Regions from separate parts of the Lysinibacillus sp. GbtcB16 genome, predicted to be linked through region 2. Evidence: riboswitches for the same ligand, from Rfam matches in the RefSeq annotation. Region 2 holds a riboswitch; each other region holds the start of a gene.
The links. Region 2 has a riboswitch for cobalamin ahead of KVT27_RS07705 (hypothetical protein). Riboswitches for the same ligand answer to the same signal wherever they lie in the genome.

Region 1 (3,158 bases), on a different contig from region 2:
AAAGGTATAATGCCTATGGCGAAGAGGTTTCAGAGGTATGGGTCAATGACGGCTACAAAAAAACAATTGAGGAGACATATAATACGGGGATTGTTGGCTATGTGCATAAAGATATTCCCCAACTAGGTCACAAAGGGAATTATGTCTATAGTTTTGCACAAGGTTATTTACTGTCACATGCGGAGCCCGGTTTTTATTGCCCTGTGACGTTAACGATGGCCACTGCCTATTTATTAGACCATTATGCAGAGGAAGAAGTTAAGCAGCGCTTCTTACCGCATGTTTGTGCAACAGGCGATATGGAGCTATATGAGGGAGCGACTTTTTTAACAGAGCGACAAGGAGGCTCGGATGTTGGTGCGAATGTAGTAGAAGCAAAACTTGTGGGGAATGAATACCGCCTCTATGGTGAAAAGTATTTTGCCTCCAATGCAGGGATGTGTGGGGTTGCAATGGTATTGGCACGAATAGAGGGTGCACAAGCAGGCTCTAAAGGATTAACCCTATTTGCAGTTCCATGGCGAAATGAAGATGGATCGGCTAACCATCTTCGTATTCGACGACTAAAAGATAAATTAGGTGTGAAAGCCGTTCCATCTGGTGAGGTTGAGTTTGATGGAGCACTCGCGTATGTAGTTGGTGATCAAAATAAAGGGATTTATTATATGCTGGAGGCGCTTAATTTATCAAGAATTTGTAATGCTGTGGCATCCATTGGTATTATGCGCCGTGGCTTCTTAGAGGCGAAGCACTATGTGTCAAATCGATATGCCTTTGGTAAACCTTTAACACAGTATCCTATGATCCAGGATACATTAGGTAAATATGCCGCTAAGCTGCATGTAGAAGTAGCCACGATTTTTGATCTTATTCAATTATACGATAAAGTGACAAGTGGTCAGGGAACAGAACAAGACATCATCATGAACCGTTTATATATTGCCATTATGAAAAAGGAAACGGCAGAGCAAGCGGTCCATTATGCAAGTGAAGCAATTGAGCTACATGGCGGGAATGGCTATATTGAGGACTTTGTAACACCACGCTTACTGAGAGATGCGCAAGTGTTGACGGTATGGGAGGGTACGGCTAATATACTAGCTTTGGAGCTTATTCGCTTAGTGGATAAATACAGGGCACATGAATTGTTTGTTCAAGAGATGGGCGCGCGATTAGAAGTTTTAACAGACCATTCATTAGTGAAAATCGTTCAAGAGCAATTAACTAAACTATCGGCAACCTTACAAATTTTTAGTACTCTCGATGAAGCGACAAAAACGTTTGAAGCAAAGGATGTTGCCAAAAAAATGGCTCAATTATATGAAAGTGTCGTAGCCGTTGAGTGGGCACAAAAATTTGGTGGGAAATATGACAAACTAGCGGATGTTTATTTAGAGCAAACTTGGTCATTACGAACGATTGGTGCTCCGATGAAAACCATACAGTATTTTGCTGAAATCGTCTAATAACCTTTGGAGTCGCCTTGAGATAGAGGCGACTTTTTTTAATTTCATGTATAATAAAATCAACTGAATAGTATAAAGGTTCTTTACTTATGTAAAGTGAAAAGGGAAATCGGTGTAATTCCGATGCGGTCCCGCCACTGTAAGTGTGAGTTTTTTCAAATGATGCCACTGAAGATTTCGGGAAGGCTTGAAAAAACGTAATGCACAAGCCAGGAGACCTGCCTTTATAGCATAGACATGACAGCCTACGAGGATAGGATGGTGGATTTTGTATCAGTTTTTTGGTGCGATTTTGACCCCTCATCATTCGAAGATGAGGGGTCTTATTTTGATGGAACAATATTTCTAACACCTGAACGCACAAATCAACGAAGGAGGATTCACATGAAGAAATTTTGGAAAATAGGGGTATCGGCATTTTTAACGATAGGGTTGCTAGCAGCTTGTGGACAAGAGGCACAAAAAGACAATTCCACACCTACAAAAGAACAAACACAACAAGAAACATCTAAGGCGGAAGAAGCAACATTCCCTATGACTATAACGGATGCTATTGGGAAGGATATTACACTAGAGGCTCCTCCTGAGAAAATAGTGTCACTTATTCCAAGTAATACAGAAATATTGTTTGGCCTAGGTTTAAAGGATGAAATAGTAGGGGTTACAGACAACGACGATTATCCACCAGAGGTAGCTGAAAAAGAAAAAGTTGGTGGCATGGAGTACAATATTGAACAAATTATTGCCTTAAAGCCAGATATCGTTTTTGCTCATGAATCTAGCATGTCTCTTTCGGAATCAGCTATAGCACAGCTAGAATCGGCGGACGTGAAAGTATTTGTTGTAAAAAATGCCCAAGATTTTAATGAAACCTATACAACGATTGAACAGCTTGGGCGTGCTACAGGGAAATTACCAGAAGCCGAAAAAATCATTGCTGACATGAAGGCGAAAGTGGAAGAGGTTCAGGGGAAAGTGAAAGACGTTGAACCTAAGAACGTTTTTGTAGAAGCCTCTGATGAACCTAATATTTATACAGCTGGACAAGGTACATTTATGAACGCAATGCTTGAGATGATCCATGCAAAAAATGTAGCAGCAGATGGTGATAATTGGTATGAAATTGGTGCAGAACAAATTATCACAAAAAATCCAGATGTCATCGTGGTGACATATAGTTATGTACCTGATATTTTAACAAAAATACCAAAGCGTGCTGGTTTCGATACAATAAATGCAGTGAAAAATAATGCTATTGTGCAAGTAGATGAAAGCACAACAAGCCGTCAGGGACCACGTTTAGCGGATGGCCTTGAGGAATTAGCAAAAGCTATCTACCCTGAGGTATTTAAGTGAAAAAAGTAGCAACAGCCTATGTATTAACATGTACGCTTCTTATCATTAGCATCTGGTGTGGCGTCGCTATAGGCTCTGTTCATATTCCGATAGAAGTGCTGTGGAATCAGTCAGTTGATGAAACAGCTGCCAATATCTTTTGGAAAATTCGCCTGCCCCGTGTGCTTTTAGCGGGGCTAGTAGGAGCTTCTCTCGCCATTGCGGGAGCGGCTTTCCAAGGCTTGCTCAAAAATCCATTAGCAGATCCATATACATTAGGTATTTCATCTGGTGCTTCTGTCGGCGCAGTCATGACAATCTTTTTTAGTATTTCTATGCCTGTTGTAGGCTTGTATG
Region 2 (3,158 bases):
AACCTATGAGACAAATCAATCTATACGTATCAATAGTCGTTGGTTTAAAGTAGCGGACACTATACTAATGAAGAACGGACTCATTCATGTATCGGTAAAAACTTCGAGCCGTCCAACAGGTTTCCCGAACGACCTATAACCGGTATTAGGATGGAATCCTAACTAGAAGCGGAGTCAAGGCGACTACCCCAAGAGAAAAAATTTGCAAATTACCTATTTTGATTACACACACGCGAAAAAATATCGCTATTTCGGACTCGCTACCTATTAAATGTTAATCGGCAATCTGTCACGTATAATGTACGGTTCAGCAGTAACACCTAAGTAGAATATGTTTCGAAAGATGTTGCGAAAGCCCATGACGCATATAATATATGCATTAGGTCTAACCAATAGTTATATCTGATAGGAATAGTATTCCCAACAGATTGGGAACAATCTTCCCCACCAAACTGATGCAAACAATCCTTGCGTGAGGTCAAAACAATGTTTAGGTGCCTTATCTAATATATACATTGTATACATGAGGTCGCCACAGATGGCGAAAGGCACTATATACAATATATACCATGGCGATACTATCGCTAGGGTGGAGAAAAGTATATATACAATGTATAGACCCTTTCTCAATAGCGAAATGCTATTCAGCGTAAACAATCCTTACGCATTAAGGGTATCAACATTACCTCACCCTTACATTATAAGGTTCAGAATCACCGTACTCGAAATAGGTACGCAGAACCTGCGTAGCCAATTTGCATACTCAGGTCAGAATCGTGAAGTGTAGATGAAAACGAAAAGGTTCGTAATTCAATTACGACCCTTGGTAGAGCGCAAAATACTTGGTTTTTATCAGAGTATGGTTTATATGAAGTATTGATGCAATCATTTAAAAATAGTAGAATGTGTACTCTACTTATCAGGTGATTAGATATGGTTATTCTCCACTAGTATAGGTTTATTTTTCCATATATAATGGATTATGGAGAAAGGTGTGGAGAAATTGAAAGTATCTAATCAAACGAAAGTAACTATTATTGTTTGTCTAATCGGTTTTATCTTTGTAGGTTACTTTTCAGCAAAACAGTATATTAAAGTGACTAATTGTATGGAAAATTACGGAGAATATGAGTATAGTGCCAAGGAAAGATGTTACCGCAATCATAGTAATAAACATGAGGTAGAAGATTGGGAGCAATACAAGCGTGATGTAAAAGATGCTAAGTTTAAGCATGACTTATACGAGGAAGTAGAGAGAATGAATAGATAGCAAACTAGGGTTACTCTTAATTGAGTATCCCTTTTTTTGACTTTTAGTAGAGTACATATTACAATATAAACCAATAGTTAAAGAAGAATAGTTTGTCTACTATTTTTCTGGTCAGTTTCACAACTGAATAGCGTGTAGTAATAGGTGTAAATTGCGTGCAATTTGCTTAAAAGGGAAGTCGGTGTGAATCCGACACTGTCCCGCAACTGTAAATGTGAGCGACTTTTCAGTATCCACTGTCCTTGGACGGGAAGGAGAAAAGAAGCGATGATCATGAGTCAGGATACCTGCCTGTTACGAGTACACACCATAAACCTACGAGGAATAGGAGGTGGCATGTTGACAAAACAGAATGCTCTGTTCGTCACAGTACGTCAAACGCCCAAAGTTCATGAAAGGGTTCATTTTAGAACTCCTTCGCATTTACTTAGGGTTTGTTTGGCATTGTGTGATGAAGCACATTAAAGCGAAGGATTTCCTCAAACATAGTAGGAAGTCCTTTTTGTTTTGAAAATATGTACGCAAAGGGGATGCACATAGGATGAATATTCATGCAACGACAACACAGGAAACGCCTTTTGTAGATATGACGATTTGTAAGCAGCCACGGACAGAAGTTGCCAAGAAAGCGAAAACAAGAATGGTGGTTGAATCACTAATAGATCAATTATTAGCAACGAGACTGATTCGCAACGATCGCTTTTTTGAGCAAATCTTATATAATAAAGACATTATTTGGATACAAAATGGGGAGGTAGAGGGCCATCTTTTTGCTCAGGCAACGTTAACGGATCAACTGAAAACGAAGACGAATAGCTTTATGATGTATATGCCAACCAACCCTATTGTTTATGAGGTGAATGGGGAGCAGTACCACTTAATTACACGCATTGATTCAACACGAGCAAAGCCTAATCTTGACCGTCTTTCACAGGAGCCCAATCCAGTGTTAAGTGCTGCACGTGTCAATGATTTATTGTGCTCGATTGTCATCCGTTTTTATGAAACGTATATGAACGATTTAGAGCAAATTCCTCATCAGGATAAACTAATCGCATTTGTGCAGCAGGAATACTCACAGTTTCTTCAAGCCGTTCAGGAATTAAATGATTATCACTTTAATTGGCATCCACGTGGAAACGGACACGAGCTATTATTAACATTAATTGATCAACTACAAATATTAAAAAGCCAGCCTGGAAAAGTAGTTATCGACTTCACGAATACACAAGGTTACGTGGTGGTTGAACCTGCCTATCCGGTGCACAAGCCTTCAAAGAAAGCTGTTGGTGCCATTTAAAAGCAAGCCCTCCGCTTCATGGAGGGCTTGCTTTATTATTTGTATAGATATTCTATCTTCATCTGAAGTACTAGTTCAATAGATTTGCCATGCTAGTACATGAACTTAACTCTGACAATGCATGGCTGCTTGCGCCTCTTGCCAAGGGACAGAATAGCCTTTACCTTTTGCACAAAAAATGCTGGAAGAACTGTATTCAGGGTCGGCATTTTTATCATAGCCTATTTGAGTTATTACTTCTTCTGTATTATGACACACATCATAGCCATCAAATTGGAGGGTAAGCGCACCTTTCCCATTTGTATAGGCGGCAAAAATCGTGCTATAGCTCATGAAGGTCGCTACTGGTGCACGTCCTGTTAATACAACGTCTGTTTCAGTGAGTACAGGGTCGTCGAAGGTGCCAGCAGCCTGTTGAATGTCGGTCATCATACGGCCAATAAAGTCATTGGAAGCCTTCATTTTAAAGCGATAATAGGGCTCAAGCAGGACGTTCTGTGCTTGTTCCAGTCCTTGGCGCAGTGCTCGGAAAGTGGCTTCTCGGAAATCACCGCCAGACGTATGTTCATTATGTCCACGTCCCGTTAA
Region 3 (3,158 bases), on a different contig from region 2:
TGAATATATCGAGTTTGTGGAAACACAGGATTAGGATTATGTTGTACTTCATTTGTGTCACGATAATCAAAAATTGTTTTAATACCTAATGTTTCAAATAATTCTTTATCTGTCGATGTCATTTTACCAAGTGCGGCAGAGCGATAAAATAAGCCATTTCTTATAACACGCCCATCTCTCGTTTGATATCCCCCCATATCTCGGAAATTATAAACGGCCTCAAACGGAATATTTTTTTGTACTTGCTTCACTGAACTACACCTCCCTATATTAATAAGCGTTCTTACCTTTATTCTATCGAACAAACTACATGAATACCAATTTTCACACTAGGTAATAAAATAAAAAATGCTAGCTGTAATAAACAACTAGCATTTTCTACGATCTTATTTATATAACTCTGGATACACAGCTTTAGCAACAAGCTCAACTGCTTCACCGATACGTGGACCTGGACGATTTGAGATATCTGTGTCAAGGGACTGAACTGCCTTGTTTTGAATAGCTGTTACCGTATTCCACCCATCACGAGCAAGGATTTCTCCAATTGGATTTTCTGTATAGTTGACTGTTGTTAAAATGACGTCTGGATTTCTCGCAATTACATCTTCCTCAGATACTTGCTTCCAGCCATCTAAATCTGCAAACACATTCTTTACATTTGCCGCATTTAATATTTCTTGTTGGAAAGTGCTAGAGCCTGCTGTATATATTTCTGGCTTCGGACTAATTTCTAAATAAACATTTTTTGGTGTTTTTACTTCCTTAACCTTTGTTTGCACATCAGCGATTTTTGCTTTAATTTCCTCGTTTAATGCCTTGCCTTTATCCTTAACATCCATAACAGCTGCAATTTGTTCGATATCTCCATATACATCATCAAATGTAGCCGCTGATTGAATAACAAATACTTTAATTCCTGCATCCTCGAGTGGCTTAAGTGCATCCTTCTCACCAATCGTATACGCAATAACAACATCTGGCTTTAACGCTAAAATTCGCTCACTGTTATAATTCACAGTATCAGAAACACGTTCGATTTTTTGGGCGGCTTCTGGATATGTATCATATTCAGTGGCACCTACAATTTTATCGCCAACCCCTAATGCAAATAGAATTTCTGTGTTACTTGGTTGTAAGGACACAACTGTTTTTGGCACTTCCTTAAACTCTATTTCTACGCCACGATCATCGGTTACTTTGTAACTTGTTTGCTCAATCTTTTGTTCATCTTGAGAACCATTTTTATTTTTTGTATCTTCCGCAGTTCCACAACCTGCTAAAACGAGCGCTAGCAATAAAACCGATAGCCATTGTAAATTAAATAGTTTCTTCATTATTATTCACCTTTTTCTTTTTCATTGGATATGATTTACTCATAAACGGAATTTCAGCTATTCCAGCTTGTTGATTCGTATAGACAGCCATTACAAAACATACATTGGCTAATAAGCCTAAATAATCGAAGAGAATAGTCGGTACCTCTCGTTCTTCCGAAACCTTGTGTAAAGTTCGATATGATTTTTTCGCCTCACTACGACAAAGATGTAAAGCAGCAGCAGCCTCTGTTCCTTGAGGTAAAACAAAATTTTGAATCTCTTCCTTCACATGACTTACATAAAAATCATAGCGCTCACTTAACCAGGATAGATCCTCATCTGTAACTGCTAGCTTCCCACGAACCGAGCCATTCACATGATAAGCCATAGGTAAAATCTGCATTAAATCATCTGCAACAACTTGGACATCCTCTTTCTTTACTATAGCTAGCGCAACCCCTAAATGCGTTGTTAAACTATCTGTGCGAATCTCAAAATCGACAGTTGAAGCCCTCTCTCGCATAAAAGGATAACAAGAATAACGTGTATCTTTTTTCAACCTGCTGTCCCCCTTTTTCTTAATGAAAATCCTCACTTTTATAGAACATAAAAAAACGTCGCTCCTCACGCAAAGGAACGACGAAAATAACATAATGATTGTCATAGAAACACGACACTGCCTATGTATTTGCCGTATATCCTCCTAGCTTCCGAAGAGTTGTTATACGTTCAAATAAAGGTCGGTCTCCTGGCTTGTACAACGCTCCTATATAATTTATAAGAGCTATAAAGAACCTTCCCATTTTCCTATGAAACAGTGGTTCATCTTTATAATAGCTGTACTTACAGTTGCGGAAACAGCTTCGGCTTATACCGAATTCCCGATTATGCTAGCTAGCACCTTTATTCTGCAAGAATAATTCACTTGTAAAGCAGTTTATCATAGATTGATAGGAAAAAATAGTTGCGTACAAAAATGATAGCCGTTTTAGACGTATTTCAATTCCCATAAAATCACTCTACTACAATACTTTTTCAATTGCTTGCTCAATATCAAGCTGTGAGTCTGTAGGCTCAAAGCGAGCTATGGTTTTTCCGCTTGCATCTACTAGGAATTTAGTAAAATTCCAGCGAATATTACGACCATCTAAAAAGCTTGGAGCAAGTTGAACAATTGCCTCAGCAAGCATTTTCTCCTGCATGCTTGCTTTTCCAAATTCACGAAAATCGACTTCATGTTTTAAATAATTAAATAAAGGATGTGTCGTCTCACCATTTACTTGGACTAGCTCAAAAATGGGAAACGTAACTCCATAGTTGACCTTACAAAGATGCGCAGTTTCCTCTCCATCTTCAGGATTTTGATGGCCAAACTGATCACAAGGAAATCCTAGAACGACAAAATTATTTTTGCCATATTTATCGTACATTTTTTGTAAGTCTTCAAATTGATATGTAAATCGGCATTGATTGGCCGTGTTAACAATTAGCATTGTTTTTCCTCGAAAAGTTTCCATTGATAAAATTTCACCATTCGGCTTTCGTACTAAATAATTATAAATGCTCATTCCCTAACCCCTTTTGTTTTTTTCATATATTATAGTTGACTAATCTCCTCATTACCAAAGGTTTGCACAAAAAACACCATCTCGTTACTAAGAACGGATGGCTGACTTATATTTCTTTTTATATTTAACATTTTGCTCTTCATTGATTAAGCGATGGGCTATGTCTAATAATTTAGGATCACTCGTTTGATCATATAATTTTTTTAAAGATACAATAATATCATAGCGAATGAGAGTAGGATGCTTTTCATCTAAACAAGTTTGAAATCTC
Region 4 (3,158 bases), 680 kb from region 2:
AAAAGTAATAAATTTCGTTTCATATTAGTGCGCCTCCTTTGTAGAGAAAACACGTAAAGATTTTAATTCGCTAATATTATATTTTTTCAAGAAGTTCATGACAATAACTGTTAATAGTCCTTCACTCACAGCTAATGGGATTTGTGTTAAGGCAAAAATACTTGCGAACTTTGTAAAGGAAGCCATAAAGCCTCCAACTTCAGATGGGAAGGCTAGTGCTAATTGAACGGAAGTCACCACATATGTACCTAAATCCCCAAGCATAGCCGCAAAGAAAACAGCTAATGAAAACGATAACCCCATTTGTTGCGCCCCTTTAAATACAAAGTAGGCGATAAACGGGCCTACGATAGCCATCGAAAAAGCATTAGCCCCTAATGTTGTGATCCCACCATGTGCTAAAAGTAAAGATTGGAATAATAAAACAATTGTCCCGATGACACTCATCGCTAACGGTCCAAATAATACTGTCCCGAGACCTACTCCTGTTGGATGTGAGCAGCTCCCTGTAACTGAAGGGATTTTTAAGGCTGATAGGACAAAGGCAAACGCACCGGACAGCCCCAGAATCATTTTTGTTTCAGGGTTTTCTTCAATTGTTTTACGAATAGAGCGCAATCCTAAAATAATAAATGGGATGGAGATTGCCCACCAAAAAATAGCCCATTCGATTGGTAAAAACCCTTCCATGATATGCATGGCGAAGGCACGCTTTGGCACCATTAAAAAAGCCAATAGAAAATAACTAAATTTCCACCAAGACAGCTTCAATTTTCTTCCTCCAAACTGTAAATAGATTTTTAGAATGTAGCGTGCGTAATAAAAAAGCACTTTTCCGTTGTTGGAAAAGTGCATAGCTAAAAAAGCAAATAACATTTTCATCTGCTAAGCCGCACACCTATCCTCGTAGGCTGAAACGATCACTTATTTTCGGCAGGTCTCCTGGCTCTAGTTCAACACTTTATAGGTCTTCCCATCTATTGGACAGTGACATGTTCTATAAAGCTCCCTATTACAGTGGCGGGACCGCGCCGGACTTAAACCGGCTTCCCTTTTAAGCAAAATGACGAGCATTTTACACCAAAAAATAGTAAGTTGTGAGATTTCACGACAAAGTGTATCACGAATTTCCATAAATATGCTATACTTTTTTTATAAAAAATTAAAAATAGAATATCAATGTCGAAAATTCTGATAACTAACGTTTTTTAGGATTAAAGAAGGCAAATTCAATTTTTTAATAGCTTTCAACCCTCCTATGAAATTGATAAATTTGTCATGATTTTTTAAAGAAATATTGAAATTTTAAAATAATAAGATATGATTAAGACAGTTTTCTATTATATATACGATTAAAAATTTCATATAAAACGTCGATAAGTGCTCGAAGAACTCGAGATAATAGGGAAATTGGTGAAAGTCCAATACAGCCCCCGCTACTGTAATAGCTGATGAAATCGCAATGCCACCTGTGCAAACTAGGGAAGGTGCGACAGTAAAATGAAGCTTAAGTCAGGAAACCTGCTTATCAGATTGTGCATGCAAACTTTTCGGAGGGAGAAGTTGAAGCAAAAGCGAGGATCTGTCTTTCAATCTATTCGTTTTTATTTGGCTTCTACAAACCTTTACTCTTCGGCAGAGTAAAGGTTTTTTCTTTTTTCCAAAAGCAAATGAGGGGAGATATAAGATGACAACGTGGAATTTAGAGGGGATGAAAACACATCTCTTTATTTGCAATGGCAGTAGCTGTATGAACAAGGGTGGGGAGGAAATTACCCAAGCTATACGAGATGAAATACAGCGTAACGCACTAGATAAAGAAATACATACGACAAGAACGCGCTGTAATGGACGATGCAAGGATGCTTGTGTTGTAATTGCTTACCCTCAGGGGAATTGGTATCGTGTACCATCAACGGAGCATGCTAGAACACTTGTACAGGATTTGCATCATGAATCCTTATATAACGATCATGTTTTTACACTTCGAGAAGGGACATTACAGCGAACAGCGCAAACGACAGCCATTAAAGGGATTGAAAAGGTGAAAGAGGGGTAAAAACATGGCGCAAAAAGGGAAAATTTTCGTAGTAGGCTTTGGGCCTGGAGACTTTAAGCATATTACGACACGTGCAGTAGAGGCTTTACAACAAAGTGATATGATCATAGGCTATAAAACCTATGTTGAGCTGATTCAAGATTTAGTCAGCGCAAAATCCATTGTCAGTACAGGTATGACAGAGGAAGTGTCACGTGCTCAGGAGGCCGTTCGTCAAGCAGAGGCAGGAAGTATTGTTTCGGTCATTTCGAGTGGAGATGCGGGCGTTTATGGTATGGCGGGATTAGTGTATGAAGTATTAATTGAGCTAGGCTGGACAGAGGCAACTGGTATTGAAGTGGAGATTGTCCCAGGTATTTCAGCTATCAATTCATGTGCTAGTTTACTTGGTGCACCCATTATGCATGATGCTTGTACCATTAGTTTGAGTGACCATCTTACGCCATGGAATTTAATTGCGAAGCGTGTGGAAGCCGCAGCTATGGCCGATTTTGTTATTGCTTTATACAATCCTAAAAGTGGTCGCCGTACAAGACAAATTGTCGAAGCGCAACGAATTCTTTTAGAATATCGTTCTCCTGACACACCAGTAGGGCTTGTAAAAAGTGCCTATCGAGAACGTCAGGAAGTGACGATGACGACATTGGCAAAAATGTTGGAACATGATATTGGTATGCTGACAACGGTTATTATCGGAAACTCATCTACGTTCTTCTATGATAATAAAATGATTACACCGCGTGGCTACCAACGTAAATATACACTTGGCGAGGAAAAACAGCCATTACGTCCACATCAACGCTTACGGGAAGAAAATGAGCCATGGGCGATGAATCAAGAGACAGGAACAGCACGAAATGACTTTGCGGCAGACCCTAATGCAGGGAGAATGAATAAACCCAGTATAGCCGTTATGCCAAAGCCGCAAAAAACAGCACTTGAAATGGCTACAGCTGCGCTTGCAATGGTAAAGGGAACAAGTGCTATCAAGGCTACGCCAAAGCTTGTACAACAAAAAATAGAATCAATTTTTGAATTGGCAGTGAGCCCTGGCGTGGCCAATAAATTTTTCACACCACAGCAAATGATGACGTTAGCA

Region 1: linked by a shared signal. The riboswitch ahead of KVT27_RS17535 (ABC transporter substrate-binding protein) and the one ahead of KVT27_RS07705 (hypothetical protein) in region 2 are both predicted to bind cobalamin.
Region 3: linked by a shared signal. The riboswitch ahead of KVT27_RS22240 (hypothetical protein) and the one ahead of KVT27_RS07705 (hypothetical protein) in region 2 are both predicted to bind cobalamin.
Region 4: linked by a shared signal. The riboswitch ahead of KVT27_RS11330 ((2Fe-2S) ferredoxin domain-containing protein) and the one ahead of KVT27_RS07705 (hypothetical protein) in region 2 are both predicted to bind cobalamin.

What each region holds. Positions count from the first base shown of each region.
Region 1 is NZ_JAGXJV010000005.1:83,506-86,663, forward strand. It holds gene KVT27_RS17530 (acyl-CoA dehydrogenase family protein) at 1-1,466, shown strand, start outside; cobalamin riboswitch at 1,526-1,706, shown strand; gene KVT27_RS17535 (ABC transporter substrate-binding protein) at 1,851-2,822, shown strand; gene KVT27_RS17540 (FecCD family ABC transporter permease) at 2,819-3,158, shown strand, end outside.
Region 2 is NZ_JAGXJV010000001.1:1,531,449-1,534,606, forward strand. It holds gene KVT27_RS07695 (hypothetical protein) at 1-139, shown strand, start outside; gene KVT27_RS07700 (hypothetical protein) at 995-1,270, shown strand; cobalamin riboswitch at 1,396-1,579, shown strand; gene KVT27_RS07705 (hypothetical protein) at 1,812-2,570, shown strand; gene KVT27_RS07710 (elongation factor G) at 2,676-3,158, opposite strand, start outside.
Region 3 is NZ_JAGXJV010000017.1:12,912-16,069, forward strand. It holds gene KVT27_RS22230 (tyrosine-protein phosphatase) at 1-251, opposite strand, end outside; gene KVT27_RS22235 (ABC transporter substrate-binding protein) at 387-1,337, opposite strand; gene KVT27_RS22240 (hypothetical protein) at 1,321-1,878, opposite strand; cobalamin riboswitch at 2,041-2,239, opposite strand; gene KVT27_RS22245 (glutathione peroxidase) at 2,342-2,887, opposite strand; gene KVT27_RS22250 (hypothetical protein) at 2,975-3,158, opposite strand, start outside.
Region 4 is NZ_JAGXJV010000001.1:2,213,945-2,217,102, reverse strand. It holds gene KVT27_RS11340 (energy-coupling factor ABC transporter substrate-binding protein) at 1-23, opposite strand, end outside; gene KVT27_RS11335 (energy-coupling factor ABC transporter permease) at 25-771, opposite strand; cobalamin riboswitch at 916-1,100, opposite strand; cobalamin riboswitch at 1,362-1,543, shown strand; gene KVT27_RS11330 ((2Fe-2S) ferredoxin domain-containing protein) at 1,688-2,059, shown strand; gene cobJ (precorrin-3B C(17)-methyltransferase) at 2,064-3,158, shown strand, end outside.